Crateriforma spongiae: one gene and its partner. The protein of the gene in region 1 interacts with the protein of each later gene in a pairwise test. Links are inferred from orthologs where the notes say so. Each region holds a gene or a part of one and is shown on either strand. Other genes may lie near its edges.

The links.
Region 2: the proteins of HFP54_RS15410 (region 1) and lhgD interact in binary tests that used the Escherichia coli proteins (3 or more experiments, as listed by UniProt). The link is inferred for Crateriforma spongiae from one-to-one orthologs.

Annotation. Positions count from the first base shown.
Region 1 is NZ_JAAXMS010000005.1:354,537-357,601, forward strand. Bases 78-2,815 are described here. They hold HFP54_RS15410 (peptidylprolyl isomerase), read right to left. Parts: upstream 1,719-2,815; coding sequence 1,437-1,718; downstream 78-1,436. Other genes in these bases: HFP54_RS25665 (alkyl/aryl-sulfatase), read left to right, coding at 78-832; HFP54_RS25670 (alkyl sulfatase dimerization domain-containing protein), read left to right, coding at 836-1,333; HFP54_RS15415 (DUF3472 domain-containing protein), read left to right, coding at 1,983-2,815. In the rest of the region: more of HFP54_RS25665, read left to right, coding at 1-77; more of HFP54_RS15415, read left to right, coding at 2,816-3,065. UniProt on the Escherichia coli protein: PPIases accelerate the folding of proteins. It prefers amino acid residues with hydrophobic side chains like leucine and phenylalanine in the P1 position of the peptides substrates.
Region 2 is NZ_JAAXMS010000001.1:8,697-11,990, reverse strand. What follows is about bases 216-3,182. They hold lhgD (L-2-hydroxyglutarate dehydrogenase), read right to left. Parts: upstream 2,334-3,182; coding sequence 1,098-2,333; downstream 216-1,097. Other genes in these bases: HFP54_RS00050 (HD-GYP domain-containing protein), read left to right, coding at 2,477-3,182; HFP54_RS00060 (6-phosphofructokinase), read left to right, coding at 216-1,039. In the rest of the region: more of HFP54_RS00060, read left to right, coding at 1-215; more of HFP54_RS00050, read left to right, coding at 3,183-3,294. UniProt on the Escherichia coli protein: Catalyzes the dehydrogenation of L-2-hydroxyglutarate (L2HG) to alpha-ketoglutarate and couples to the respiratory chain by feeding electrons from the reaction into the membrane quinone pool.

The DNA of each region.
Region 1 (3,065 bases):
AACCATCGTCTTCCTGGCAGCATTGCAGCCGATCATCGTTCTTGGCGCCGGTGATGCCGCAGCGCGATTGACTGCGCAAGGCAAGCAATTCGAAGAGCGTATTTTCAAGATCGCCGATAACGCTTACACGGCAGTCGGCTACAGCGTTTCGAACGTGTCGATGATTGTCGGTGACGACGGGGTGGTGATCATTGATACGGGCATGACTCTGGATGATGCCGGTCGTATCGCCGAGGAATTCCGAAAGATCACGGACCTGCCCGTCAAAGCGATCATCTTCACCTACGCGCACGGCGATCATACCGGCGGTGCAGCCGCATTTCTTGGGGAATCGCGACCTCAGATTTGGGCTCACGAGAATTTCGGCAGTGAGGCACGCGGTTGGCTCAGTGGCGACTTGACGGTGCAAAAGATGCGAGGTGCTCGGCAGGCCGGCTTTCGGCTGCCACCGGATCAACGAATCAATAACGGCGTGGCACCGGTGCGATACCCCAAGCGTGGCGGTGCGGTGTTCTCGTCCGATGACAAGACCAGCCCGACGCATTTTCTGCGAGGGGATCAACAATCATTGAACATCGCTGGGATCCAACTTGAATTGGTCTCGTCGCCCGGTGAAACGAATGACCAGTTATTCGTCTGGTATCCGGCCGCAAAAGCACTGTTCGCTGGTGACAATTTCTATCGCTCGTTCCCCAACCTGTATGCCATTCGTGGGGCTCCCAATCGCAGTGTGCGTCTATGGGCCGACAGCTTACAAAAGTTGGCGGATCATCAGGCCCAAGCTCTTGTCGGTGGTCATACCAACCCGGTGCTTGGTGCACAAAAGGTTTAAGAGGTGCTGTCGGACTATCACAACGCGTTGCGGTTCATTCATGACAAGACCGTCGAAGGGATGAACCGGGGAATGACACCGGATCAGCTGGTCGAATACGTTCAGCTGCCCGAGGACTTGGCCGGAAAAGACTACCTGCAACCGTTTTATGGACATCCCGAATGGGGAATCCGCAGTGTGTTCAACGGATATGTGGGGTGGTTTGACGGTAATGCGACCCATTTGTTTCCGTTGTCACCGAAGTCGGAAGCTCAGCGGGTCGCCGATCTGGCCGGCGGACCGGACCAATTGACCGCCAAGGCGCACGAGGCCGTTGCGTCAGGCGATGCCCAGTGGGCCGCGCAGTTGGCCGATCATTTGTTAGCGATCGAACCCAACGATCGGGAAGCCAAGCAAATCAAAGCCCAAGCGTTGACGCAATTAGCCCAAGACATGGTCAATGCGACAGCCCGGAATTATTACCTGACGGTCGCTGCGGAATTGCGGGGCGATTTGAAATAAGTCCGATCGACCTAAACTTGACGGTATCGGCTTGCCGGTCGGTGCCCTACCCCGTCACGTGGCGGCGATCAGAGCACGCCGCGGGCGATTGATCGATGTCGAATCAATCGACTCGCTTGGTGATTTCGATCAGGTGGTACCCGAACTGTGTCTTCACGGGGCCGTGAATCTTGTTCAGCTCGCCGGTGAACACGACGTCGTCAAATTCCTTCACCATTTGACCGCGGCTGAAGGTCCCCAGTTCGCCGCCGGACTTTCCGGACGGGCAAGCCGAGAATTCTGCGGCGATGGCGCCGAAGTCTTTCCCGCCTTCGATCTGTTCCTTCAAGTCCTGACATGCGTCTTCGGTTTCAACCAGGATGTGACGTGCGCTGGCGGTTGCCATGGTGGTCTCGCTTTGATGGGGGTTTGGGGCGTCAATGGACAACACAACAATGATTTTGTCGGTCCAATTGGTTGCCCATCGTGTCCGGATATGTGGCCGAAGAAAACCCCATCGGCGGCGCGGCCAGCGAACTGACGTGCGGCGGCCGGTTGTGTCCCATCGACTTTTTCTTGGGGGGCGACGGCCCGTTGTCTGTTCAAACGCCGGATTTTCGTCGATTTTGAACGGCTGTCCTGTCCTTCCGATCAAACGAAAAAGACTGCTATGCATTTTCGATTCATCGCTTCCTTGCTTCTGCCGATGATTGCCACCAACGCGATCGGAGTATCGATCGTTCATGCAAAACAGTGGCAGGTTCCCGTGGCGGGGAACGCGTTTCTCGCCAATCCGAACACTCATGACCGGTCATTGCGACGTGATGGGCGTTTGATCATGCGTGATCCCGGCGAAACCTATTCGGTATTTTTTCACGTCAGTTCCGAAGTCCAACTGAAGCTGTCGATCGATGGGCGTACGCTTGGCGACAACAGCACGATTGGGGTGACGATCGGTGACCGTATGCTGGACTGTGATTTGGTGGCAAGTCCCAAATCGTCGGCGGCCATTGGAACGGTTCGGGCACCGTCGGGTTACCTGCGTGTCGATTTGCAATTGACCGATGGTTCGGATCCGGCCCAGATCGAGCAATTGATTGTCGAAGCCGCCAGCGATGATTTGCAATTGGACTTTGTCAAGAACAACGACGGCAACATGTTTTACTGGGGACGCCGTGGTCCGTCGGTTCACCTTGCGTATCGGATTCCGCGAAACGTTGACCTGAAGTACGCCTACAGCGAAATCACGGTTCCGGTTGGCCAAGATCCCATCGGCTCGTATTTCATGACCAATGGATTCGGCGAAGGCTACTTCGGCATCCAGGTGAACAGCGAATCTGAACGACGAGTCTTGTTTTCGGTCTGGAGTCCCTTTCGTACCGATGATCCCAGCGAAATCCCGAAGGAAGATCGCGTGGTGACGCTTTCCAAGGGAACCGGTGTGATTGCGAGGGACTTCGGGAACGAAGGATCGGGTGGCCAAAGCTTTCTACGCTACGAATGGAAAGCCGGTCGAACGTATCAATTCTTGACCGAAGTGATGCCCGACGGTTCCGGCAATACGCGATACACGTCGTGGTTCGGCGACAAGGACACGAAGGAATGGAAACTGATCGCAAGTTTCCAACGGCCGAAGACCGACAAGCACCTTTCGGGATTCCATTCGTTCCTAGAAAACTTCTCGCCGGCGCTCGGCCATGTTCAGCGATCAGCCCAATACGGCAATCAATGGGTCTGTGATACCCAAGGCAAC
Region 2 (3,294 bases), on another replicon or contig:
CGGGATCATGATCGGAACGGCTCGCACCAACCCCGGCCGCCACGTCAGCAGCCCCGAGAACCTGAAGGATCCGGAACTGGTCGCGCCCCTGCGGCGGGTTTATGAAGGTCTGTGCAGTCTGGAGATTGACGCCCTGATCAGCATCGGTGGCGATGACACGCTGAAGACCGCCAACAAGCTGAAGATGTTCCAGGACGGGTTGCCGGCCGAAGCCAGGCGTTTTCCCGTCGTCCACTTGCCCAAGACGATCGACAACGATTACAGCGGCATCGACTTCACCTTCGGCTTCTTCACCGCCGTGGAAACCCTGGCCGAAGAAATCCGCAACCTGAACTTTGACGCCGCCGCCGGCCGGGCCTACTTCCTGTGCGAAGCGATGGGGCGCAGTGCCGGCTGGTTGGCCTATGGTGCGGCGATCGCCGGTGAAGCCAGCATGGTCCTCAGCGTCGAAGACATCCGCGGTGCCATGGCCGATGAAGAAGTGGTCAGCCAAGAAACCGGAGAAACACGCAAGATCATGGCGTTGGATCGGGTCATCGATCGCATGGTCGACATGATGCTGGCCCGCGAACGCGAAGGACGCCAGTACGGAACAATCGTGGTCGCCGAAGGCATGGCGGAATACCTGCCGTCGAAATACCTGGAAGGCATCAGCCGCGACGATCACGGCCACATTAACATCTCCTCGGTCAATCTGGCCGCCATGATGTCCGGGTTATTGTCGGCACGATACAACGAACGCACCGGCCGGACTCGCAAGGTGAACGGGTTGCAATTGGGTTACGAATCACGTTGTGCACCGCCGCACGCCTACGACATCATGCTGGGGTCCCAGTTGGGCGTTGGTGCGTATCGCGCCTTGGTGGAAGAAAAGCTGAACGGTGTTATGGTGTCGGTCTCCGGACAATTGGATCTGCACTTTGTGCCGTTCCAAGAATTGGTGGACCCCGAAACCCTGGTCACCAAGGTCCGCTTCATCCAGCCCGACAGCGATTTCCACCGTCTGGCCCGGTTCTTGGAAACCTGCGTCGACAACTAAACCTGCCGAACATCATCGGCAGCGTGGATCGCCGTTTCCCGGTCGCCCAAACCGTTCATCAGTCTTCCTCCGATTCAAATCGGTCGACGACGTGACGGGCGATCGCCAGCGATGCGGTTGCGGCGGGTGACGGTGCGTTCAGCACGTGGACCGATCGAGGCCCACGTTGGATCAGAAAATCATCCACCAGCACACCCTCCGGTGTAACCGCCTGTGCGCGGACACCGGAACGTCCCGGCTTTAAATCGGTGGAACGGATCGACGGGATCAACTTCTGCAGCGCCCGAGTGAAGGCGTGCTTGCTGAACGAGCGATACATCTCGCCGGCCCCCATCCGCCAATGCTTTCCGGCCAGCTTTCGAAAACCAGCGAAGGAAAGCGTTTCCGCCAGGTCTGAAACATTCACATCAGACCAGCGGTATCCGTGCCGTGCCATCGCCAGGACCGCGTTCGGACCACATTCAACGCCTCCCTGTATCATCCGCGTGAAGTGGACGCCCAAAAAGGGAAAGCTGGGGTCGGGCACCGGATAGATCAGATTTCGACACAACCGCTGGCTTTCCGATTTCAGTTCGTAATACTCCCCGCGAAACGGAACGATGCGAACGTCGGTCTTTACCCCAGCGGCACGAGCAATTCGATCACATTGCAGTCCGCCACAATTGACGTACCGGTCGCAGCGGATCGGATCATCGTGCTGGACGGCTTTCAGCACGACATCGGTCCCCGCCACATCGATCGCATCGACACGAAAATCGGTGATCACCTGTCCGCCGGCCGCACGGATTCGGCGCACCATGGCGCGGCAGACTTCGGGATAATCGACGATCCCGGTTTCGGGCACATGCAGTGCGGCAAGCCCCGCCGCGGCCGGTTCCAGCTGGCGTAGCCGGTCCGTATCAATCCGCTCGAACTCCACGCCGTTTTGTGTTGCCCGATCGGCGATCTGGTCCAGCCGCTGTCGTTCGTCCGCGTTGACGGCGACGACCACCTTGCCACAGCGGTCCCAGCGAACGCCCTCGTCTCGGCAAAACTGCTCCAGCAATTGCTTGCCTTCGCGACAGGTTTTTGCTTTGGTCGATCCGGGACGATAATACAGACCTGAATGGATCACGCCGGAGTTATTGCCGCTCTGATGTCGTCCGACGTCGGACTCGGCCTCCAACACCGCCAGCCGACACTCCGGATGACGCTGCAAAACCGTCACGGCCGTCGCCAACCCTACGATCCCTCCGCCGATGACCACCACGTCGTAGCGGCCACCCGCATTCTGTGCCGGAAAGGGCGAATTCATAGGGCAATCAGTGCGTTTTGAACCTAGCGTTGCATTATGCAGGGCAAGAAAATCGAAGCGGAAACGCACCAGACTCGGTGCAACCCTCGCGCTTTGCCAGAGCCTATTGTGGACGTTACCAGACAAAATGGGGAGATCCGCTGATGGGGCAATCAGCGAATGTGACGATTTGGGTCGAGGACCTACAGTCCGGGGTGGTCTGTTCGCATCCGATCGTTGATCAATCGGGTGTGCTGTTGCTCGGTGCAAACACCGAGATCACCGAATCGGTCATCGCGGGCCTTGTGGACCGCGGGATCGAACAGGTGGAGGTTCACCCCAAAGACGCGGCTCAATTCCAAAAAGACGATTCCAAACGCAAGGAGCCGTCCGCCAAACGCACGACGCACGCGGAATCCGAACAGTCCGCACTCGATTCGGGGCGGCCGCTGCGAAACTTCTTGGTGGATCGATTCGACGAACCGTTGGATGAAAAGCGATATGAATCGTTGAAGAAAGATTACGCGTCGGCCATCGAGCAGGTGGATGAGATTCGCGAAGCGGTTTCCAAACACCAATTGAAAACGATCGAGGCCATCGACGATCTTTCGCAGCGTTTCACCAGCAATCTGATCGACGATCACGACCAAACCGTCAGCGTCTTCGGAAGCGCCCAAGAACAATGTGACTTGACCGAACGCAGCGTGAAATTGGCCAACCTGGGAATGGCGGTCGCCGTTGAAATGGGACTCGACGGCAAGGCGGTATCCGAAATCGGGACGACCGGACTGCTGCACGACGTGGGCCTTTTCATGATGGACGAAAAGTTTCGTCATGTCGGCGTCGTGCTCAGCGAAGACGAACAATGGACCTATCGCAAGCACCCGATCCTGTCGGAACAGTGCTTGAGCGAAGTCGGCGAAGTCGCCAGCCATATTCGCTTGGCCGTCGAACAAGTTCACGAGCAGTACAACGGCGTCGG